DNA from 4 places in the Anaerospora sp. genome. Region 2 is predicted to be linked to each of the others. Evidence: riboswitches for the same ligand, from Rfam matches in the RefSeq annotation. Region 2 holds a riboswitch; each other region holds the start of a gene.
What was found. Region 2 has a riboswitch for S-adenosylmethionine ahead of RTR76_RS00650 (vitamin B12 dependent-methionine synthase activation domain-containing protein). Riboswitches for the same ligand answer to the same signal wherever they lie in the genome.
Positions count from the first base shown of each region.

Region 1: it holds a riboswitch for S-adenosylmethionine, as region 2 does, so the genes downstream of both, RTR76_RS13465 (PLP-dependent aspartate aminotransferase family protein) here and RTR76_RS00650 (vitamin B12 dependent-methionine synthase activation domain-containing protein) in region 2, are expected to answer to the same signal.
Region 3: it holds a riboswitch for S-adenosylmethionine, as region 2 does, so the genes downstream of both, RTR76_RS13545 (hypothetical protein) here and RTR76_RS00650 (vitamin B12 dependent-methionine synthase activation domain-containing protein) in region 2, are expected to answer to the same signal.
Region 4: it holds a riboswitch for S-adenosylmethionine, as region 2 does, so the genes downstream of both, RTR76_RS04155 (methionine ABC transporter ATP-binding protein) here and RTR76_RS00650 (vitamin B12 dependent-methionine synthase activation domain-containing protein) in region 2, are expected to answer to the same signal.

Region 1 covers NZ_DALZUO010000016.1:52,629-58,797, reverse strand. The annotation lists gene cysK (cysteine synthase A) at 1-684, opposite strand, end outside; gene RTR76_RS13465 (PLP-dependent aspartate aminotransferase family protein) at 864-1,997, opposite strand; SAM riboswitch class I at 2,089-2,194, opposite strand; gene RTR76_RS13460 (hypothetical protein) at 2,393-2,515, shown strand; gene RTR76_RS13455 (efflux RND transporter permease subunit) at 2,889-5,930, opposite strand; gene RTR76_RS13450 (efflux RND transporter periplasmic adaptor subunit) at 5,927-6,169, opposite strand, start outside.
Region 2 covers NZ_DALZUO010000001.1:130,456-136,624, reverse strand. The annotation lists gene noc (nucleoid occlusion protein) at 1-531, shown strand, start outside; gene RTR76_RS00660 (methylenetetrahydrofolate reductase) at 622-1,482, opposite strand; gene RTR76_RS00655 (homocysteine S-methyltransferase family protein) at 1,479-3,863, opposite strand; gene RTR76_RS00650 (vitamin B12 dependent-methionine synthase activation domain-containing protein) at 3,924-4,610, opposite strand; SAM riboswitch class I at 4,672-4,774, opposite strand; gene RTR76_RS00645 (AAA family ATPase) at 5,029-5,790, shown strand; gene RTR76_RS00640 (ParB/RepB/Spo0J family partition protein) at 5,783-6,169, shown strand, end outside.
Region 3 covers NZ_DALZUO010000016.1:71,386-77,554, reverse strand. The annotation lists gene RTR76_RS13565 (homocysteine synthase) at 1-1,223, opposite strand, end outside; gene RTR76_RS13560 (YezD family protein) at 1,484-1,690, opposite strand; gene RTR76_RS13555 (YezD family protein) at 1,705-1,878, opposite strand; SAM riboswitch class I at 1,961-2,061, opposite strand; gene RTR76_RS13550 (hypothetical protein) at 2,137-2,298, opposite strand; gene RTR76_RS13545 (hypothetical protein) at 2,353-2,820, opposite strand; SAM riboswitch class I at 2,925-3,025, opposite strand; gene RTR76_RS13540 (DUF1847 domain-containing protein) at 3,096-3,773, opposite strand; gene RTR76_RS13535 (alpha/beta fold hydrolase) at 3,770-4,648, opposite strand; gene RTR76_RS13530 (4-hydroxyphenylacetate 3-hydroxylase N-terminal domain-containing protein) at 4,727-6,163, opposite strand.
Region 4 covers NZ_DALZUO010000003.1:118,406-124,574, forward strand. The annotation lists gene RTR76_RS04150 (methionine ABC transporter permease) at 1-339, opposite strand, end outside; gene RTR76_RS04155 (methionine ABC transporter ATP-binding protein) at 308-1,366, opposite strand; SAM riboswitch class I at 1,439-1,547, opposite strand; gene RTR76_RS04160 (YerC/YecD family TrpR-related protein) at 1,725-2,039, shown strand; gene hisZ (ATP phosphoribosyltransferase regulatory subunit) at 2,040-3,224, shown strand; gene RTR76_RS04170 (HDIG domain-containing metalloprotein) at 3,230-3,757, shown strand; gene RTR76_RS04175 (D-2-hydroxyacid dehydrogenase) at 3,754-4,707, opposite strand; gene hisG (ATP phosphoribosyltransferase) at 4,868-5,533, shown strand; gene hisD (histidinol dehydrogenase) at 5,530-6,169, shown strand, end outside.

The DNA.
Region 1 (6,169 bases), on a different contig from region 2:
TGCTCCAATACCCTGAATTTTATGAGGGCCAGGGTTGCCGCCTGAAAGCACCGGCGAGTCGAAAGGCTCTACCGCTACAATTTTAACATTCGGGTTATAACGCTTGAGGACTTCGCCTACACCGGTAATTGTTCCGCCTGTGCCAACACCGGCAACAAAGATGTCCACCTTACCATCGGTGTCGCGCCAAATTTCTTCGGCAGTCGTTTTTCTGTGAATTTCCGGATTAGCAGGATTGTTGAACTGCTGAGGCAAATAAGAATTCGGCGTTGAAGCAGCCAATTCTTCTGCTTTGCGAATAGCGCCCTTCATCCCTTCCGCACCGGGAGTTAATACCAGCTCGGCACCAAGTGCTTTAAGCAGGTTGCGACGTTCCACGCTCATAGTATCAGGCATAGTCAGGATCAATTTGTAGCCTCTCGCAGCTGCTACAAACGCAAGAGCAATACCAGTATTACCGCTGGTCGGCTCGATAATAACAGTGTCTTTATTCACTAGTCCCTTATCTTCACCATCTTTAATCATTGCATAGCCAATCCGGTCTTTTACGCTGCTGAGAGGATTAAAATACTCCAGTTTAGCGACAAGTTTGGCTTCAAGTTTTTCCTCTTGGTTATAATTACGAACTTCCAGCAAAGGGGTGTTACCGATAAGATCCGTTAAATTTTGAGCAATGCGTGACATATAAAACCCTCCTTATTTATGACCCATTATAGTCGCCAACATATAACAAAAAGGCTAAAGGCAGCTTTATAAAGCACCCTTAGCCTTCAGTTGTCTGATCGGCCGAACGATATTGTTATTATGATCAAATATTACCACAAATACAATATAACGTCAATCCATTAAAATACATTTTTTACTTAACCGAGAGCCTGTTCCAAATCCTTAATAATATCGGCAGAATGCTCAATCCCCACTGAAAGCCGCAGTAAACAGTCCGATATTCCAAGCCGTGCACGGATATCTGCCGGTATATCGGCATGCGTCTGAGCAGCAGGGAAGGTAATCAGCGATTCTACGCCGCCCAAGCTCTCCGCAAACTGCAGCAGCTTAACCTTTGCCAATATCTGCGGCACCAGCGCCGGATCGGTTACTGTAAAAGACAACATACCGCCATAGCCGGAGGCCTGAGCCTCCTGAATTTCCCTGCCGGGATGGTTAGTTAGTCCAGGATAGTATACATGCTCGACTTTGGGATGATTGGTAAGCCACTGGGCAACCAGTCCGGCATTCTCATTATGCCGGTCCATTCTAAGCGCCAGCGTTTTCATTCCTCTGAGCAGCAGCCAGCAATCCTGAGGGCCGAGCACAGCACCGGTGGCGTTTTGAATAAACCGTATTTTTTCGGCTAATTCCGCTTCGCGTGCAACAACGATACCACATAATACATCATTGTGTCCTGATAAGTACTTTGTCCCGCTGTGAATAACGATATCAGCTCCTAATTCCAGCGGACGCTGGAAATAAGGAGTCAAAAAGGTATTATCCACAATGCAATGCAGCTTATGCTGATGGGCCAATGCCGCGATCTGCCGGATATCGGCAATCTTCATTAAAGGATTGGTAGGTGTTTCTACAAGAATAGCCTTCGTATCTTGCGTGATTGCCTGCGCGATTTCCGTCATATCACTGGAATCAACAAAGGTTGTGGTAATGCCAAAACGGGCAAATACCTTGTCCAATATACGGTATGTTCCGCCATAGCAGTCTTCAACAACGACTAAATGATCGCCGCTGCTATATATCATCAATACGCCTGACACTGCCGCCATACCGGAAGAAAATGCAAACCCGGCAATGCCGTTTTCCAGGTCGGCTACTGCTTCCTCCAGCACTTTGCGTGTCGGATTCTGGGTCCGCGAATAATCGAAGCCGGTACTTTGCCCTAACCCGGGATGACGAAAGGTTGCTGATTGATAAATAGGTGTACTGATTGCACCGGTTTTGGCATCGGTACAGAGACCAACGTGAGCTACTTTAGAACAAAATTCCATATTTTCCTCCCAAGTTTAAGGTTTAATTCTCTCCAGTCCGGCAAATAAAAAAACCCCTTCAAGGAAGGGGTTTGCAACAGCTACCACATTCCTCTCATCTTCACAGGAAAATTTTATCCTGCTGGATTTAGCACCACTGCATTGCTGCCGGTTGCCGGGTGTCATCGGGCCAGTCCCTCGACCTCTCTGGATAAGAGATTAAACGTATTTAATTTTTATAAAGCATACCATAGCTAGAAATAGCTGTCAATCATCTGTATAGAATTTTAAATACTTATTTGTAACATATTTCAATCAAACCAATAAATTCCGCTTTATTCTATCAAATTATTACAGTCATAATAATTTTGTTAGAGGGAAAAATAAATTCATCACACAAAGGAGGTGCTTACTAAATGGCAAAGAAAAATGAAAAGAATTGCAAAGACAACAACAAATGCAACGATGCCAACGTCAATTTTGCCTGCGAAATAGCTCCACAGAAAAAAGCTTGTAAATCAAACGAAAAATGTAAATAATGCAATATGTGAAGAGAGAGGCTGCCTCACCAACGATTGAGGTAGCCTCTCTCTTTGCTACTCTACTTTTGTATCAAGACAAAATAAACAGTTATGTCCTTTTGTCTTGTTCTTGTTTTCGTTCTTATCGGCCCTTCTGGAAATAGCCGTTCCGCAGGATGGCCAACCGGCAGATTACGTTAAGAAATTCGTACTGTTTGAGCGAAGCGAGTTTACGAATTTTAGTAAGCTGACGGTTGGCCAAGGTTATTGGAAGACAGGCCTAGAATTTTTGCTACTTTTGTTTCGATGACAAAAGTAGGAACTCGGGATTTCCCCATGCTACGAGGGGTCTGTCTCAAATAGGTTTTATATCTATTGGAGACAGACCTGCTTATTTCTTCACTTTAAACGCAACTGCATACATGGTAGGCAGCACAAGCAATGTCAAAATCGTTGCTCCTAATAAGCCGCCTGCAATAGCAACAGCCATAGGTCCCCAGAACGTGCTGGGAATCAACGGAATCATTCCAAGTATTGCTGCTGCTGCAGTCAGCATGATGGGACGAAAACGCAGTACGGCAGAATTGATGATTGCTTCCCAGGGAGCTTCACCTGCCTTAATATGCTGCTCAATCTGATCAATCAGAATAACCGAATTGCGGATAATCATGCCGCTCAGTGCAAGAATACCAAGTTCCGCTACAAATCCCATCGGGCGCAGAGTCAACAGCATGGAAATACTGACACCAATAATCCCCAAAGGTGCCGTAAGCAAGGTCAGCACCATAAGCGACATTTTTTGCAATTGAAACATGAGCAGGATAACAATCAATACAATCATCGCCGGAACAGGCTGCAAAAGAAACTCCATCGAGCTTTTGCTTTTTTCTAAAGAACCGCCGATATCAACGCTATAACCGGCCGGAAGACTCGCCCGCAAAGTCTTGAGTTCTTCATATACTTGCTTGGTGGCATCATTGCCGGTTACACCCGGCAGCACCTCAGCCTGCACCGTAATAGTCGGCTTTAAGTCTCGCCGCCAGATTAATCCTTCCTCTGCTTCATAGCTTATCACAGCAATTTGCTCTAGCGGCACAAATTTTCCGCTGCCGATATGAACAGGCAGGTTCTTAACAGCCGATAAATCCTTCCGGTTGTGGCTATCGAGCTGGTAAACGATATTAACCGTTTTATCCCCTTCATAAAATTCAGCAACCTTAGATCCGGAAATCTGCATCTGCAGGCTGAGAGCCAAGTTCTGACTGTCAACGCCAAGTGCTCGTGCCTTATCCTGATCTATATTCAAATGCATGACTTTATTCTTTTCATTCCAATCCCAGTTGACATGAGCCAGTTTCGGATTGTTCACCAATACATCGCTTACTTGCTGAGCTATTGATCGTACCATCTCATGATCATAGCCGGAAATGCGCAGCATAACAGGATAAGGCGACGGCGGTCCGGTCTGAATCAGCTTGACATGACCACGTACATTTTCAAATTGCTCGGCAAAAAGCTTATTAATTTTAATTTCCAAAGCTTCACGGGCTTTTAAATCTTTGGCAACAATAACAAATTGAGCATAGTTGCTTGCCGGCAGCTTCGGATCACTTGTCAGTACAAAGCGCGGCGCTCCCTGCCCGACATAATAACTATAGCTGGCAATATCACCGTCTCCGGTAATACTTTGAGCAAATTTCTGGGCCTCCTGCTCAGCAGCAATCATAGAAGACCCTTCAGGCAAGGTAAGCTCAACGATAAGCTCAGTACGGACAGAAGGCGGAAAAAACTCCTGTTTAACAAAGGACAAGAGACCGATTGATCCAATAAAACAACCTGCCGTAATGCTCAAAACCAGTTTGCGATGTTCCAGGCACCAGGTCAGTGTCCGCCTGAATAAGCGATAAAACTTGGAATCATACATATCCTGGTTTTCTGCTGCCACATGCTTCGGTCTGATCAGCTTATAACCTAACAAGGGCGTCACGAGAACAGATACAAACCACGACAGCAGCAGGGCTATCGTAACAACGGTAAAAATACTGCTGGTAAACTCGGAGGCCGACCCTTTGGAAAATCCAATAGGAATAAACCCTGCGCAAGTGATCAGCGTTCCTGTCAGCATGGGAAATGCCGTTGCCGTGTAGGCATAGCAAGCCGCATCAAATCTGCTCCAGCCCTGTTCCAGCTTTACCGTCATCATTTCAACGGCAATAATGGCATCATCGACCAGCAGTCCAAGTGCGATAATTAAAGCGCCTAAGGAAACTTTATGCAAATCGATTCCCATGATTTGCATACCGACAAAAATACCGGCGATAACCAGCGGAATACATAAGGCAACTACAATACCCGACCGGACTCCGAGACTCAGGAAACTGACAATCAGAACAATGGCAATTGCCTCCCACAGAGATTTAACAAATTCTCCAATCGAGGCTTTTACGATTTCCGGCTGATACAGCACCTGATGCAGCTCCAGACCGAGAGGCAATTCTTTTTGCAAGCCTTGCATCGTTTTATCCAGATTGTCTCCCAGGGTAAGAATATTGCCGCCTTTTTCCATAGAAATTGCAAGGCCGATTGATTGCTGCCCGTTGAAAACCATTTTGGGCTCCATCGGTTCTACGTAACTGCGGTCTACCTTGGCAATATCGCCTAAACGGAATGTGCGCTCATTTACCCTAAGCGGTAAATTTCGCAAGGTGGCAACATCGTCTACAATACCGCTAACTCTCAGGTATACATTATCTGAAGAGGTTTCAACCATACCGGAAGCGTTCATCGTATTTTGGGTTTTAACGGCATTGATGATAACATTTGGGTCAATTCCCAACTGAGCTAGTTTACTGCTCTCCATCTCAATGTAGATTCGTTCCGGCTGCACACCGATTAGATCTACTTTTTTAACATTTTTAACTCCTAATAAGGTTCTGCGGATTTGTTCCGCTCTTTCACGCATTTCTTCATAGCTGTAACCATCGGAAGTAAGGGCATAAATACAGCCAAACACGTCATCAAACCGGTCATTAAAGCTGGGACCAACAACACCCTGCGGCAGGGTGCTTTTAATATCGTTCACCATATTGCGCACTTCCAGCCAGGTAGGGCGGACGTCCTTTTCATTCACGGAATCTTTCAGCGTAACATAAATGACCGCTTTACCAGGCTGGGAATAACTTTTCAAATAATCGATTCCCGGTGTATCCTGTAATTTTTTTTCGATTTTGTCAGTTACCTGTTCCTCCACCTGCCGTGCAGTGGCGCCCGGCCAGGCAACAGAAATAAGCATCTGACGAATAACAAAGTCAGGGTCTTCCATTCGTCCTAACTGCCGGTACGAAAAAATGCCCATTACAAAGGTGAGGATGACAAAGAAATACACTATTTCTTTATGCTTTAATGCCCATTCAGTCAGATTTAGTCTGCTCATAAGCGTACCTTCTGTCCTTCCCGCAGCTTCTGCACGCCTGCAGTAACAATCACATCTCCATCCTGCAGGCCTTCGAGGACCTGAATTTGACCGTCACCAAACGCGCCTACCTTGACTGGCCGGAGTGAAACGGTTTCATTAGCAACAACCCATACTCCCGGTGTATCGCCTGTTTGATAAATAGCTGCAAGTGGAATATACACAGCCTGGCGGCTGCCGGCAGAAGCAATCGCCACATT
Region 2 (6,169 bases):
CTAGCCATGATCGAGAATCTTCAGCGCGAAGATTTGCATTTTTTAGAGGAAGCATTGGGTTATCAAACCTTATTGTTTAATTTTGGCTTAACGCAGGATGAATTAGCTCGCCGGCTGGGAAAAAGTCAGTCTACTATAGCGAATAAGCTTCGTCTATTGAAACTTCCCGGTGATGTACAAACGATTCTCGTTGATGATAATCTGACTGAGCGTCATGCCCGTTCATTGCTTAAAATTGAAGATCCTGCTATGCAAATGGAGATTTTAAACAGCGTCCGGCAAAAAGGAATGAATGTAAGGGAAACGGAGAATTACATTGAGGAAGTTCTTGAAGACATTTCCCGGGAAATGGCAAAAAAGAATGCTCCTAAGCAAAATGTTATTAAAATTATCCGTGATGCTCGCATTTTTATTAATACAATTAATAAAGTGGTAACTGATATAAAGAAAACAGGTTTAAATGTAATGGTTAAACAAGATCAGGATGATGATTATGTTACCATTAATCTCAGGATACCAAAACGAAAATGATCATAAATAAGAGGCACGCTGCATAAAAGCAACGTGCCTCTTTACTGTATCAGAGCTTATAAGTTTTAAGAGGATAGGAAGCATGAAGCTTTATAGTTGGTCAGTCAGTGCCACTACTGTTTGAATATCATTTAATGGCATGATATGAACACCATGAGCTATATTTTTGGTGCCTCTGACCAGCTCGGCTGCTATCTCAAGTCCGGCTGCTTTTCCACCTGCTGCCATACGGTCCATAATTGTCTGAGGAATAGTAATTCCTGGGACCTTTTCGTGGAGATAAAGCGCCATTTTGTGGCTCTTAAGCGGTAAAATGCCCATCAAAACGTAAATTGGCAGGTCTTTTACTTTCTCCATAAATCGCTTGGCTATTTCCAGGTCATATACTGGCTGTGTTTGAACGAAGCGGGCACCTGCAGCTATTTTTGCTGATAACTTTTCCAGTTCTTTATCTAAATCATCGGCTCCGGGATTGACTGCGGTGCCGATAAAGAAAGAAGTACCTTTCCCTAGTTCATTTCCCATAGTATCGCGCCCGTTATTTAGCTTTGCCGATAATTCAATTAATCCCGTTGAATCAGTTTCAAAAACAGCTTTTGCCTGGGGATGATCTCCTTGCTGAGGATGATCTCCTGTGAGCGCTAGTATATTATGAACCCCAAGAGCGGCAGCTCCCAGTAATTCTGCTTGCAATCCAATGATATTGCGGTCACGGCAGGTAAGATGAAAGATTGTCTCTAAACCCACATCAGCCTGAATCACATGGGATAGGGCAATGGGACTCATACGCAGATTAGCCATAGGGCAGTCTGCAATATTGACAGCATCGATACGGCTCTTGAGCTGCTGTGCTTCTGAAATAGTTTTTGACGCATCAGCACTTTTAGGAGGATCTAACTCTACCGTTAAGGTAAATTGGCCATTAGCGAGCTTGGTTTGTAATGTACTCATATGGTCGTTTCCTCCATTAATTGTTTGGCAATATTGACTGCAGCGACTCCGTCAGATGCATAGGTATCGGCACCGGCTCTGTCTGCATATTCCTGTGTGAGGACAGCACCGCCAACGATTGTTTTTACTGAGAGTCCGGCATTCTTTAATGCTATTATTGTTGCATCAATTTGTGGCATCGTTGTCGTCATTAATGCACAAAGGCCTACAATATGAGCTTGATGGCTGTAAACCGCTTCAACAATTGTCGCTGTATCTACGTCTTTGCCAAGATCAATAACGGTAAAACCATTATTCTCTAATAGAGCGGCAACGATATTTTTACCAAGATCATGAATATCACCCTTGACTGTTGCCAGTACTACTTTTCCGCGGCTGGTGGTACTGTGAGAGGGAAGGATTTCTTTAATGGTGAGAAACGCTGACCGCATTGTTTCGGCAGCCAACATAACCTGCGGCAGGTAGCAGTGGCCTGCTCCATAGGCAGCGCCAATGTTGTTCATCGCTGCAGTTAAGCCGTTATCAGTAATATCAAGTGCTGTATGACCATCATTCAGAGCTTGGCGTACCAGCGGAATGACAGCTTCTTTCTCGCCGTCTTCAACAGCAATGCGTATTTGGTCAAGCAGACTGCCTGTTCGGTCTGCGGCTCTAGCTGGAGCACTCGGCGGTGCTGCCCCATAAACGGTACTATAGTATTTGCCGTTTTTATCATGACCTAAGAGGGGCTGTGAAGATGCTATTATATCCTGCATTAATGGGTCATAAGGATTTAAAATCGGTGCATCAAGACCTGCAGCCAGGCTCATAGCGCAGAAGGTGGCATTCATCAGATCACGGCGGGGCAGGCCGAAGGAGATATTGCTTAAGCCCATTACGGCCGGATAACCAAAGTGCTGACGATATTGCCGGAGGGTGTCCAGTGTTTCCAGAGCTGCTTGTTTCTCTGCTGCCACAGTGAGAACTAATGCATCCAGCAGCAGGTCATTGGGCCGTAATCCGGCGGCAAAGGCAGCGTCTACGATCGTGTGAATGACATCAACCCTCTCTTGGGCAGTTTGTGGCACTCCTCCGGGGGCTATCGGCAAGCATAGTACGGCTGCACCGTATTTTTTCGCTAAGGGTAAAAAGCTTTCCAGTCTTTCCGGTTCTGCACTTACTGAATTGATTAAGGCTCTTCCGGGATAAGCTTTTAAACCTGCTTCTAATGCCTCCGGATCAGTCGTATCGATTGCTAATGGTACATCTACCAGCATAGATAATTCCCGTATAGCCTGAGTCATAGCAGCTGCCTGGTCAATACCGGGGACACCCATATTTACGTCAAGTATTTTCGCGCCTGCCCGAACCTGGCCGAGAGCTTCTTTCTTTACTGCGATAAACTGGCCTTCCTTTATATCTGCAGCCAATGCTTTTCGCCCGGTAGGATTAATCCTTTCGCCAATGATGGCAGTAGGAAAGGAGGGTCCGAGAAAGACTGTTTTGCTGCGGCTGGTTAAAGCTGTATATGCCGGTACTTGACGATGCGGCACCAGATTTTGGTCGAAATGATCTACTACGTTTCGAATCTCCTTAATATGATCAGGTGTTGTACCGCAACAACCACCAATGTAAGAAACACCTGCAGAAAGCAATTTAGGTATCCACTCGGCCATTTGCGCAGCACTCATCGGAAATACAGTCTGACCATTGATTAGTTCCGGCATACCGGCGTTGGCCTGAATACTGATAGGCAAGCTGGTTGCTTTGGCGAGGCTTTCTGCAATTGGCAGCAGTTGAGCCGGACCAAGCGAGCAATTAGCGCCGATAACAGAGGCACCCATTGCCTCAAGAATGATAGCTGCCGTCTGTGGGTCTGTTCCTGTGACTGTCCGGCCATCTGCTCCGTAGGAGAGCTGACAAATAACAGGCTTAGTTGTGGCTGCTTTAGCAGCTAATAAAGCTGCACGCATCTCCTGGATATCAATTACTGTTTCTATCAGGATATAATCAACACCCGCTTCAGCGAGAGCACAAATTTGCTCATAGAAAACATCGTAGGCTTCATCAAAGCCTAAATTGCCGATTGGTGTAATAAATTTACCTGTTGGTCCTACAGAGCCGGCAATCTTAGTTTGTGGGCCGCAAGCCTGGCGTGCAGCATTAACAGCGCATTTATTGAGCTCTGCCACTTTATTGCTCAAACCATAGTGCTGAAGTTTGATACGGTTGGCACCGAATGTATTTGTTTCAATGATCGTAGCACCGCTGGCAATGTACTGCTGATGGATTGCGGTAATGATATGAGGCTGTTCAATATTATACAATTCCGGACAATAGCCAAGTGGTAACCCTGCTTGCTGCAGCATGGTACCCATAGCACCGTCAAATACATGAATCATAGTAGGTTAGGCTCCTTTCTTTATAAAAAGGGATTGTTTTTATTTGTATGTAAGAGACTGTTATTTTGTTTTCTTGCTGTGGCAATCGACTTGGCTACAATTTGCACATGTGTTCTTGATCTCTGAATCTGCAGCTGTAACCATAGTAGATGAGCGGGGAATAAAACCAATGACGGCGGATACTGATTTTCTAGGTGACATCATAGACGTTTCAGTTACTGTAATACCGATTTGTTCGGCTCCGGCAAGTTTAATGATTGCGGTCTGAGCTGTGATGTCCCAGTTGCCATAGCCAGGGCTGAAGCGCCAGGTGGTTTTATACCCAAGACGGGCTGCCTGCTGGTCAATTAACTCATTCAGTTGATCAGCTACCATTTCGACAGCAGTAGTAGCTGCTGCATCCAGTAGTAATGCCGAGGTGTATTCACCTTTTTCAAAATGACCGGTTATTGCTTGCTCTAATTGCTTGCCGATTGTTACAGCTAATATAGCTACTTTTTCAGCACCAGCAAGATGTTTTTTGATAACTTCACCGGTGAGTTTTAATGGTTCAAGGGCTGCAATGAGTGCCTGCTCTGATTGGTAGGGGTATATCTCATAAATCCCCGCAGGTTTTGCCAGGCTTTGTACCTCTAAGCAAGCTTCACTTATTAGTTTAGTCGGGAAATCCTCACTTCGTGCCAGTCCGGCATAACGGCGAGTTTCCTTTTCATCAACTTTTTGTAATGTGGCATTATAAACCGGCACTGATTTCCCTCCTTATAATACATAAGCCCCCAATCCGTAAGGAAAGGGGGCAATACCTTTCCTCTCATCTTTCAGGAATACTTTCCTGCTGGATTTGGCACCACTGCATTGCTGCCGGTTGCCGGGTGTCATCGGGCCAGTCCCTCGACCTCTCTGGATAAGAGATATTAGTATGTAGTTATCGTAATGGAATTACTATATCGTATTAGACGAGAAGTTGTCAACTAAAGGTTAATATTTATCGTTATGTTAACCATAATGATAAATATTAACCTGTTTCATTTTATTATTATTATGTTAATAAGAATAAAGTTTTGTCGGGCAATGGCTTTTCTGGTATTAAGATGTATTTTTTGCAGGAGAAAGATGGTTTTATGTGGAAGTTCAGCAAGACTTACATTAGATGAGGTGAATTATTTTGGTTAAAGTGATCGCCATTGCCAATCAGAAGGGAGGCGTTGGTAAAACAACAACTTCTGTTAATCTGAGCGCCTGTTTGGCCGCGCTTGGCAAAAAGGTACTGCTTGTTGATATAGATCCGCAAGGAAATTCTACGAGTGGCCTGGGAGTAAACAAATCAACTATTAAGCGGTGTGTATATGATGCTTTGGTTAATGATGTGCCAATCGAGTCGCTAACGCTGCAAACAGAAGTCCCCAATTTATCATTATTGCCTGCTACTATTCAGCTAGCAGGTGCAGAAATCGAATTAGTATCCATTATGTCCCGTGAAACAAAAGTAAAGCGTGCACTAGATAAAATTAAGTACAATTATGATTTTGTGATTATTGATTGCCCTCCTTCATTAGGTCTTTTAACGATTAACTCTTTAACTGCTGCCAATTCTGTTCTTGTCCCTATTCAGTGCGAGTTCTATGCGCTGGAAGGATTAACACAATTGATGAATACCATACAGCTCGTTCAAAAAAACTTAAATCCTTCTCTTACCTTGGAAGGGGTAGTTCTTACAATGTTTGATGCCAGAACAAACCTCTCTATTCAGGTTGTAGATGAAGTGAAAAATCATTTTCGTAATAAGGTATATCAAACAATTATTCCCCGTAATGTCCGCTTAAGTGAAGCGCCCAGCCATGGTCAGCCTGTTATGATTTATGATCCAAAATCCAAAGGGGCAGAAGTTTATTTTGATTTAGCTAGAGAGGTGATTGGTGATGAGTAAACGTGGATTAGGTCGTGGCTTAGACGCTCTTATACAAACCGCGTCAACAACCAATAGCGAACAACTTGGACCAACTACAGATATTCCTGTAACGATTATTACACCTAATAAATTTCAGCCTAGACGAGTATTTGATTCAGAGGCTTTAGCGGATTTAGCACAATCAATTAAGCAATATGGTGTTGTTCAACCAATAGTTGTGCGTAAGACGCTCAATGGTTATGAGTTGGTTGCAGGCGAGCGGCGCTGGCGGGCATCACAATTAGCAGGTTTAAAAACCATTCCCGCTGTTATTAGAGAGTATACTGATGCAGAAATGACGGAAATTGCATTAATTGAGAATCTGCAGCGGGAAGATTTAAATCCGATTGAGGAAGCT
Region 3 (6,169 bases), on a different contig from region 2:
AGCGACAGTCTTACCATATCGTCAGGTGCCCCTGCAGCACTGCGCTGTTCTGAAGTTAATTGAGAGTGAGTCGTACTTGCCGGATGAATGACAAGCGATTTGGCATCGCCAACATTGGCAAGCAGTGAGAAGAGCCGCAAGGAATCAATAAATTTCTTCCCGGCTGCTAAGCCGCCTTTAATGCCGAAGGTAAGGATAGCCCCTGCTCCCTCGGGTAGATATTTCTGGGCCAGCGCATAGTCCGTATGTCCAGGCAAACCAGGATAGCTAACCCACGATACCTGTTCATGTGCTTCCAGGTATTTGGCTACCGCTAACGCCGTTTCGCTATGACGCTTTAACCTGAGGTGCAGCGTCTCCAGACCCTGCAGGAACTGGAAGCTGTTGAACGGGCTTAAGCAAGCTCCTAAGTCGCGCAGTACCTGTACCCGCAGGCGGATGATATAAGCCAATGCCCCCAGTGCTTCCGTATAACGGATGCCATGATAGCTCGGATCAGGTTCGCTTAGCAGTGGGAATTTGCCGTTATTCCAGTCAAACTTACCACCATCGATGACCAAGCCGCCCATGGAGGTACCATGGCCACCAATAAATTTAGTAGCCGAGTGGACGACAATATCTGCTCCAAATTCAATCGGTCTGCACAGATAAGGTGTAGCAAACGTGCTGTCAATAATCAGCGGTATGCCATTCTCATGGGCAACTGCCGCAACTTTTTCAATATCCAGCACGTCAATCTTAGGATTGCCGATTGTTTCGGCATAAATAGCTTTTGTATTCGGAGTAATCGCTTTGCGGAAATTTTCCGGATCACTTGAGTCTACAAAATGTACCTTAATACCCAGCCGCGGCAATGTATAGGCAAACATGTTGTAAGTACCGCCATATAGACTGGCTGAACTGACGATCTCATCACCGGCCTGGGCAATATTGAATATTGCCGCGCTAATGGCTGCATGACCGGAGGCAAAGGCTAAAGCTCCCACTCCGCCCTCTAGAGCAGCAATGCGTTTCTCCAGGACATCAGTTGTCGGATTCATGATCCGCGTATATATGTTGCCAAATTCCTTTAAGCCAAACAAGTTTGCCGCATGCTCGCTGTCTCTGAAATTATAAGAGGTTGTCTGATAAATAGGTACTGCTCTCGAACCGGTTGTCGGATCAGGCTCTTGTCCTCCATGGACTGCTAAAGACGCTAAACGTAAGTTTTCTGGTAATGTCATCGTTCATTCTCCTCCCAATATTGTAACTGATAACTTTTATTTAGAGCCTTCAGTTTACTGATCGGCCTAGGGCGTGTTTTCAAACTATCAAGACGTCCACTGACGGTGCTTTTTGCACCATACTGCGTTAATTTTTTTTGAAATAAGGCCCATTATTCCTGCAAAAAATTGCCTTGCCTGGCACAAAAATCACTCGCCATTGACCATTCCGCTAGTTTGAAGACACACCCTAGGGCGTACCTTCCAACCAGGAATAAGACCTAAATTCCATCGCCAAATATACCTTCAAGACCGGTAACCCGGCTTTTATCCGTTCGTTCCACCTGAACGACTTTTCCATTTTTAACAACAAATACGACCTGACCATATTTTAATCCGCCGATTGCCTCAAGTATCATTTTCTGAAGCTCAGCGGAATTTTTGGAGTTCTTGCTAGGCGCTGCCAGCTCGGCTTTACTCTTCTCCATTCCCTGTGCCTCCTTTAAACAAGTCTTATTTTTTCGTGTTTTTCCAGTTGAATGACCCGCGAATCCTGGATAATAAGAGTAATGGTTCCATGCAGCATCCCTTTGAAGGATTTCTCTATTTTTTCCAGCACTTCATCGGAAATAACTTCCTCGCTCTTAGGGGCTGGCTTATTCGTATTCTTTGTCAAATTGCTCACTCCATTTCTAACCGGTTATCGCTTCACCACAACGAAAAACCCCTTTCCGAAGAAAGGAGTTACATACGCCTTTCTCTCATCTCTCAGGGTTATCCTGCTGGAATTAGCACCTTAAGCATTGCCGCCGGTTGCCGGGTGTCATCGGGCCAGTCCCTCGACCACTCTTGATAAGAGTTTATGCAATTTAATGAATAAATTCTACCATCCTCTTACACCTCTGTCAACACTGGATTTACATTTGCTTTCCCACTACACACTATTGCCTTCTGCTCTATCTGCAGCACCGTCATAAACGCTTTGTTCAAAGGAAATTACCTTGCCGTCCCTGATAGTAATAACTATTTGATTGTAGCCTTTTTTAGAAGCCGCTGCTCCAGTTTCTTTACCGGTTTTATCTATTTTCTGTTCCATATATACCCTCTCTTTTCCTAACAATACCGTACAAATGTCTTTCAGCTCCAAAACTTATATAAATGCAATGCCAAATTTACTCTCCAGAATACTTACCATTGATGGCAGATGAGTCGTTGGTAATAGCATTGTTATTTGATGGACCGAGCCAAACATTCGTAAAAGTGGTATCTGCTGCGAAAGGAGTTCTCCGGTAATACGGGCAGTCAATTCCGGTACTTGTGTAACCTTGCCACCACTGATGGACACAATTGAACATTGCTTTTCAATATCAAAGCAACAGCCTAGCTGCTTTAAACCAGTATAAACAACATCTATTGCTTCCTCCGGCACCGTAAACATCACTTGCTCGGAGCGAATGCTGATTAATTCTAAATTCACATTGTTACGGGCAAGCTCTTGCAGTATGTGTGAAACAGCACAAGAGCTGTTCAGCAAATTTACTTTTACATGGGCAACGCAAGAAAAACTATCAACCGTAGTTAGTAATTCGTCTGCTATTGACACGCTTTCCAATGTCAAATCCTTCACCTCCAACATGTATCGCTAAAGCACTCCAGGGTTGGAGGCATCCATAATAAAAAGCCCCCTTCCACGAGGAAAGGGGCTTTTTAATTCCGACCTTTCTCTCATCTCTCAGGATAAATCCTGCTGGAATTAGCACCACTGCATTGCTGCCGGTTGCTGGGTGTCATCGGGCCAGTCCCTCGACCACTCTAGATAAGAGTCATATTCAATTGTGACGATTTTAACATTTTTTTCGGTCACTTGTCAATGCCCTATTATTGTTCATTTCGCTATTCTTTTGTCTGCAGCAGCCGCTTATAATACGAATGTGCAGTGTATAAAGCAACTGCCGGATTGTGCCCTGTCAGCCGGTCTTTTGTAATAAGAGTGGTAACTAAAGCATCCGAGTATTTAATAAACAGCGAATCATGTCCTACACACAGTCCTACAACCACATTAAGGTCTGTTTTGTGGTAGTTTAATATGCGGGCCTGAAGAATGGGATTACACATTGCTTCATGACCGCCCGGTTTAATTTTGTGCTCTTCCAGTATGCCGATCTCCGCTTTATCCACCGAGCCTACCTTACAAATTACGCTGTAATAGGTGAGTCCTTTGGCAGTGAGAATATCCGCAAAGATTTTTGCCTCTTCAATCAACCCGGCACAGGTGGCAATACCGATCTTTTTCGCACCGATGCGATTGGCAAACTCAATAATTTCTTCTACTCGGGTTAGCTTACCATAAAAAAGTCCCTCTACCTGGGCCGAAGCTCTGGCTACTATCGCATCCTCTTCGTCCCCTTGGAGGTAGTTTTTTATTTCTTCAATATCCTCAGCAATAGGATGGCCATCATTATCCTTGGTTGTCAGGCAAAAGCCTGGGAACGCTTTGCTTCTAGTCCGGCAATTGTAAATACTGCAGTCAGTGCAGGATAAGCTCTCTACATTTTTTTCTCTCACCATCATAATCCCTCCGTTTGTTTTTCTAACCAGCCTACCAGCAGCGAAGTGAGTTCCGCATGCCTTCCGGCAAACACATGATCGGCAGGAATAATCTCCAACTGTTTTTCGCGTTTGTACCGGGAGTACAATTCCTGTGAGCCCGCTAGCGGCACAACGGCATCCTCATCACCATGCACAATGAATAGCGGCGTTTGATAAGACTGTGCTTTAACTAAAGGTTCATAGCGCTTCTCCAGCAGCTCCCTTGCAAAACGGGGACTGAGGCTAAAGCCTTTATTTAAGAAGTTGGCAATAGTTTCGCCCTGTACGGACCGCTGCCACAACTCGGGACCAAGAATGATATCGCAAAAGTTGTCAATCGGCTTCACAACCGGCGCCAGCACCAGCCGTCCGGCTATTGCCGCATCATCATAGCTAAGAGCAATAAGCCCGCCTAAACTATGTCCCAGCAGATAGACCGGCAATCCACTAAAACGTGGCTCGCCTTTTATCCAATGGAAGACATTGCCTACATCCTCCAGCCAGCCGCTAACAATCGTATCATCTGCAAACTCCCCTTCACTTTCGCCAGAACCGGAAAAATCAAAGCGAACCGTGATAATTCCCGCTGCGGCAATCGCTTTGGCAACATTGAGCATCAGTTGATTCGTACCGATTTTATCACTGGTAAAACCATGGCAGCAAACTACAATGGCCTTCTGCTTCTCCTGTTCCTCATTGATGTGAACGACTACGGACAATTTGCGATTTTGGCTGTCAACCCAGACGTGCTGTTTCATATTATCTCTTCTCTCTACCAGCCTGCACAGTGCAGGCTCATTTGTTTTATACAAAAAGGCAAAGGTTTCCGGTGGAATCCCTTTGCCTTCAGTTGTCACTGATCAGCCCTAATATCTCCAATTTCTGTTATCCTAGCATATTAGAAATTGGCAGTCAATACCTCCAGGTACAGGCGCCTAATATTCTTTGCCTGCATCCGCAATTTTTTGGGCACATTCGGCAAATTTAGTCCATGGCTCGCTTTTACGGACAACCAGTTTTGCACCTTCCGGTGAACCCCCGCCATGCATACAGCCGGGAATGCCGCCGCCAACCGTCAGCCACTCTACCAGCCGGGCTGCTTTAGCCCGTTCTTTCCCATCTATGCCTGCCGTCAGCGCCCGTACCAGCTTATCACCGTATTCTGGCGACTGAAAATCCTGATAGGCGGGAAAGCAGCCCGTTTCGGCTATTCCGCCGCTGATTTCCTGAGCAAGTACTTTTGTCTGATAAGGCAGCGTAGCCACCTGTGTTTTATTGACATGAGCCAGCAGCGGATCGGGAATCCAGACTCCGGAAGCATGCTGCTCCCCTTTAAACATGGCGCCCAGTCCGATACCATAGGTAATTTCATTATTAATTGCCATCTGGTTGAGTTTTTCCTGGAATGTTTTCTGGTTTAGCCCGTTTGCCTTAATCATGTTGATGGCGGCACCGATCATTATATCTCCCTGACCAGCCACACAGGCACCGATTGCTGCCCGGTAGATCGCCGTAAAGTAATGCAAAAATAGACCTGTGTATAAATACTCTCCACACAAGAAAATTCGTTCATTCGGAACAAAGACATTATCAAACAACAGGAATGCTTGTGTGATCCCGCCTGCCTTAGGCGAGTCCCAGCCCTCTTCCTCATCACGGCTGTCACTGGGACGGCGTGTTTCCACAATGGTAAGCCCTTGTACATCCCTGGGTATAGCAAAGGCCAGCGCTGCCGCCTTATCGGCTTCACCGTGAGCACTGCCCGGTACGCAGATAATTTCATGAGCAGCTGCAACGCCGCAAATCTGGGCTTTGCAGCCCCGGACAACAATTCCGTCGGGCTTAACTTCCACAACATGCAGATAACTATCGGCATCAGGCTGCTGGGCAACACTCAGTGCCCGGTTGCCTTTAGCATCTGTCAGCGCCCCAGCCAGTGCAAACGAATGATCTTCCACCAAGGCAAAATAATCCTTGATGCGCTGGTGATAGGGTGTGCCATATTCTTTATCAGCCTCATAGGTAACTGCCCAAAGAGCATTGAGCGCTGTCCATCCTGCGCAGGTAGCGCCTTGGCAGGTCCCTGTCCGGTGGAATTGAGCCCGTTTCATCTGACTATTGGCCAGCACGTCTTCGGCACTGGCCATCAGCGTATTCCAGCGATGGGCTTTTTGTCCCGTCAAATGGGAGGTCCTGGTAAAAATACCGGTTTCCTCCGTAAAAGCTGCGTCATACGAATGAGAAACCGATTCTACATGCAGCCTTGTTGCCGGATGCGTGGTCACATCCTCAATCAGCTTGCCCCATTTATAAATATTAGGACGCAGTTTAGCGAGACTCGCTTTATACTGGTCACCGTTTTTTAATGCCATTTTAAT
Region 4 (6,169 bases), on a different contig from region 2:
CTTTAAGGCTGCTTCCACAATGCGTCCGACAAAAGGGATCGCGGCAATACTTAAGGGGACAACCGCCGCATTGGTTCCGATAGAGGTACCGACAATCATGCGGGTGATCGGGATAATAGCGACCATCAGAATGATGAAGGGAGTGGAGCGGGCAGCATTGACAATTGCGCCTAACACACTATTTAAAGGGATATTCTCAAGGATGTGTCCTTTATCTGTTGTAACCAGTATGACGCCTAACGGAATACCGACCAGTGCAGCAACAAAAGCCGAGATCGCTACCATATAGGTAGTTTCCAATAATGCCTCAACCAGCAGCGCGAGCATTTCTTGCGACATAGCCGATCACCTCAATTCCCAAATCTTTTGCCCGTAAATAGTTCAAGGCATTTTCAATATTTTGCTGTTCTCCCGATAGTTCAACGATCAGTGTTCCAAAAGGAGTGCTTTGAATATGGTCGATATTGCCGTAGAGGATGCTGGTATCTACATTAAAGCGGCGGATCATACCGGCGATAATCGGTTCTCCCGCAGCATGCCCGATGAAGGATAAGCGCAGAACCAGGTTTCCATCCTGCAGGGGAGTCGCTGAGAAATTTGTATCAAGGAAGATATCTGGCAAATCGTAGTTAATGATGGCCCGGATAAACTCCCGCGTAGTTGCAGATTTTGGTTTTGTAAAGATATCAAGCACCGGTCCTTGCTCAATAATCAAACCACCTTCGATGACTGCGACGCGATTGCAAATTTCTTTGATAACCTGCATTTCGTGTGTGATTAAGACAATAGTTAAATTGAGTTTCTCATTAATACTTTTTAATAAATCAAGGATGGATTTAGTTGTCTGCGGGTCGAGGGCAGATGTAGCTTCGTCACAGAGCAGCACCAGCGGTTTGCTGGCAAGTGCCCGGGCAATACCTACCCGCTGCTTCTGACCGCCGCTAAGCTGTGCCGGATATTGATCTTTCTTATCCGTTAATCCTACCAACTCTAAGAGTGGCAGCACATCGGCAGCGATTTCTGCCTTGCTTTTTCCGGCCAGCTCTAATGGGAAGGCGACATTCTCATACACAGTACGGGAGGAGAGAAGGTTGAAATGCTGGAAGATCATGCCGATCCTCTTGCGCATATTTCGTAAATCCTGCTCGCTCATGGTCGTTAATTCCTGATTATCTACCGTTACGGTACCTGTAGTTGGCTGTTCAAGCATATTGATGCAGCGGATAAGTGTACTTTTACCGGCGCCGCTTTTGCCAATAACGCCGAAAATCTCGCCCTGGTCAACTTTTAGATCTATACCTTTAAGGGCGTCCACTTGTCCGGCGGTACCCTGATAGGTTTTAGTAATACCTGACAAATTAATCATGGTTATAGTTGCTCCTTTCTAAAAAACAAAAAAACCTCTTCGACAAAGACGAAGAGGTAGTTAACCTTTTAATCTTCATCTGCCGGGATAAACTCCCGTGGAATTGGCACCGTTTTCACATTGCTGTGATTGGTTGCCGCGGCGTCATAGGGCCATTCCCTCAGCCAACTCTTGATGAAATGAGTTTTCTATGTAGTTGATGTAACAAATAGTATCATGGTAGTGTAAACATGTCAAGTAAAAAAATATCACTTTATTTATCACGAAGTAAAGAAAAAAAGGATTAAAGACAGGAAAAAGATGTTTATACTAGAATAGTAATTACAATGAAAAGAAATCCAGTGAAGGAGCGATGACCATGACGGTCAATCCGAAATTAAAGGATGCCCTGACAGATCAGTTGTTTAAGGCAGTTTTAGCACTCCAGTCAGAGGAAGAATGCTATCAGTTTTTTGAGGATATTTGTACAATCAGCGAATTAAAGTCACTGGCCCAGCGCCTGGAAGTAGCCCGCATGCTGCAGGAAGGCCATATTTATGACGATATTGTCCTCCGGACGGGAGCAAGCACAGCAACGATCAGCCGGGTCAAACGATGCTTGCACTATGGAGCGGATGGTTATAAGGTGATCCTGGACCGTTTAAAAGATACAGCTGATGGGGGAGACGCATAAATGAAACAAGACTATGTACCGCAAATTCCGTATGGCACACGCGATTTTCTGCCCCGTGAGGCAGGTCGCAAACGGGTGGTTGAAGCAGGTTTGGCCCAGCTTTTTGGCAATTGGGGCTATGATGAGGTTGTAACTCCTACCTTCGAATATCTGGAAACACTGATGGTTGGCGCAACGAATGACGTAGAACAGCATATGTTTAAGTTTTTGGATAAGAATAATCGTATATTGGCACTGAGGCCGGATATGACGACGCCTATTGCCCGGACAGCTGCAACTCGCATGCGCGAAGCAGGAGTGCCGCTGCGCTTGTTTTATTTGACGAATGTTTTCCGGTATGAACTGGCCCAGGCTGGCCGGCAATGCGAGTTTTACCAGGCCGGAGTGGAACTTCTGGGAGCACCGGGACCCGCTGCCGATGCAGAGATTATTGCACTGGCTGTTGCGTCTATGCAGGAAGCCGGTTTAACCAACTTTCAAGTCAGTCTCGGTCAGGTGGATTTTATTAATGGCATTATGGCGGAAAGTGAATTGAATCCCGCCCAGCGCCAGCAGGTCAAAGCCGCAATTGTCCGGCGTGATCTTGTTGGATTGGGAGAAATCCTCAGTGCCAGCGGCTTGAGCGCCGATATGCAGAAGTTCCTCAAAAGTATTCCTGTGCTGCATGGCCGCCAGGAAGTATTTGAGCAGGCCTACAAGATGGCTCCTAATGAGGTCAGCCGGGCAGCGCTCGATAATCTGGCGGATATTTTCCGGCTGTTGACTAGCTATGGTGTACAGGAGCATGTTAATTTTGATTTGGGGCTCATTCGTGATTTTGACTATTATACCGGTATGGTATTTGAAGGCTATACACCGGGCTTGGGTTTCCCGATCTGCGGCGGCGGCAGGTACGACAAAATGCTTGCGGCCTTCGGCAGCGACAGTCCGGCAACCGGCTTTGCTCTCGGCATTGAAAGGGTGCTGCTGGCACTGGAGCGCCAGGGCTTAAGCACACCGCCAGCAGACAAAGACTGTTATGTAGCCTGGCAAGGCAATAGCTTGCCAGAGGCAATTGCAACAGCGAATAAGCTTAGGGCAGAAGGCTGGCGGGTCGAATTGGCACTGGAGGCCGAGAGCCGGGAGGCTGCAGAAATAAACACGAGGCAGCGGTGTTGTACCAAGCTCCATTATATAGGTGGTTAACAAAAATGCTAAAGCGAATCAATCAGGTTGTTAGTGCATTGACGGCAACGATAACCGATGCTGACCGTGATTTTGTCGGTCGCGAGCTTCGTCCGGCAGAGCAGCGGCTTTTCTGGAATATGAATAAGCCAGACCAGCGCCATGCCCTGAATGTGGCATATACGGCGCTGCGTCTGGCAAAAGACCGGACAGATATTGATAAGCCGCTGCTTACCCAATGTGCTTTATTGCACGATGTGGGGAAGGTAAAGGGCGATGTCAGTACGTTTGATAAAATTGCGGCGGTTATTGCTCACAAAATAGCGCCGCACTGGGCGCGAAAATGGGCAAAAGAAGGGCGGGGCAGCAAAGTTGCTAATTTGCGCCACGCCTTTCATACCTACTTTCATCACGCCGGGCGAAGTGCTGCTTTTCTGAAGCAAATCGGCAGCGGGGCAGCGGTAATTGCTATTGTAAGCCGCCATCATGACGCACCGGCGTTTCATGATATACCGGAGCTTACTTTACTCAGAGAAGCGGATGAATTGAATTAATACCCTTTGGCCTTATCAACTACATTTTCCATTTCAGCATGCTGGATAAACCGTCCCAGATTGTCGGCAAAGAGCTTCATTGCCCGATCAAGATAAGCTGGTGACAAAGCTGCTAAATGCGGTGTCAGGATAACGTTCGGCATTGCCCATAAAGAGCTGTCCTTTGACAGGGGTTCGTGATCAAAGACATCAAGTCCGGCTCCCTGAATTAATTCCTGTTCAAGAGCTTGAATCAAGTCAGCTTCTTTTACAACAGCGCCACGGGCGATGTTAATAAAATAGGCAGATCGCTTCATTGCTTGAAAATGCTCAAGGCGGAAAAATCCATTTGTTTCTTCAGTCAGGGGTAAGGCTGCCACTACAAAATCAGCTTCTGCAAGCATCTCATAGATACGGTCGGGAGTATATAATTCATCAACAAAGATTTCCGTTGTCATTTCCCGCTTAACAGCGATTACGTTCATGCCCAGGCCTTTGGCTTTTTTAGCAATTGTCCGGCCAATACTGCCAAGCCCAACAATGGCAATGGTTTTGTCCTGAATTTCCTCGGTGGGAACACGCTTCCAGATCTTTTGCTGCTGCTGGCGGATTAAAAGGTTCAGCCCTCTTGTGAAAGCCAGCATGAGACTTAAAACATGTTCTGCAACAGGGATGCCATGAATCCCTTTGGAATTGGTTAAAATAGTATCACTTGCCTGCATGTCGGGAAAATTTAATTTTTCTACACCGGCGCTTAGTGCATGTACCCATTTTAGTTTGGGAGCATTTTGAAAAAGGGTGCGAATATCCATCCAGCCCCAGGTGATCAGAATATCGGCGTCACCAATGTGCTGTCTGGCGTCCTCCAGATTAGTAGTGTGAATAACGGTATCGGGTGCAACATTATTAATTTTTTCAATATGCCGGTCAGCTAATGGATTAAGTACTAAAATGTTGAGTGCGGGTGCCATAGTGAACCCCCTTTATGTTATTGGTAGTATTCTCCAAATACTTCTACATATTCACCAAAAATCCTACAAGAGTAATTGACCTTTCTTTTTAAAGATGATAATATATTAACATGTTAATCCTTTAATGTGTTAAAGGAAATAAAATCACAGGAGCGAAGCTATGACTTCCAGTGATATGAATTACTTAACAATTGCTTTACCGAAAGGTAAATTGTTTGATCTCTCCGCTAACATGCTGGCCCGGGTAGGGTTTTCAGCCGAAGGACTCAGTGAAAACTCGCGCAAGCTGGTTATTACTAATGAAGCAGCCAAAATTCGCTTTATTATCACAAAAACACAGGACCTGCCTACGTATGTTGAGTATGGCGCTGCTGACATCGGTATTATTGGTAAAGATGTTTTGCTAGAAGAAAATAAAGATATTTATGAACTGCTGGATTTGAAGTATGGCTTCTGCCGCTTGATGGCGGCTGTTCCCCAAAGTCTGCTGCAGGACAAAATGAGTGACTATGCTCACATGCGGGTGGCAACAAAATATCCCCGGGTTGCTGAAAAGTACTTTCACAGCCTGGGTATCCAAATGGAGATTATCAAGCTTAACGGTTCTATTGAACTGGCCCCGATGGTAGGTTTGGCTGAGCTGATTGTCGATATTGTTGAGACCGGCAGAACTCTTAAAGAAAACAATCTGATAGAAGTGGCTAGCATTCATCCGGCTACTGCCCGGCTAATTGCCAACCGGGTCAGCTTTAAAATGAAATTTGACCGCATTCATCAATTGAGTGAGGACTTAAGGAGCCTGTTGGAAAGCGAGGCTAAACAATGAAACGATTGATCATGAAAGAGCTGACTGCTCTTGAACGCAAGCAAATTCTGGTTAAACCCAGCTTTGATCATGTTAATCTGGGAGAAGGAGCCAAGGCCCGCATTCGTCAGGTCTTTGGCAAGGAATTAACTGCTGCCCAGGTAGTAGATACGATTGTGGGCGCTGTGCGTGAGCGGGGGGATGAGGCGGTTCTCCAATATACGCAAATGATCGACGGTGCTAATGTGACAGCAGAAACTATGGAGGTTCAAGCCGGGGAAATAGATGCTGCCTATACATTGGTCGACAGCGAAACCCTGGCAGCCATCCGGCAGGCGGCTGCAAATGTACGGCGTTTTCACGCAGAGCAATTGCCGAAATCGTGGTTTACGGAACGGGAGCACGGCTCGCTGTTAGGACAAAAGTGTATTCCTCTGGAAAGAGTGGGCATTTATGTTCCCGGCGGGACGGCAACTTATCCGTCATCGGTTATTATGAATGCAATTCCCGCTTCGGTAGCAGGGGTGCAGGAAATTATCATGGTAGTCCCTCCGGCTAAAGATGGTTCTGTGAATCCTTATGTATTGGTTGCCGCGCGGGAGTCCGGTGTATCGCGGATCTTTAAAATTGGCGGTGCTCAGGCGATTGCCGCTCTGG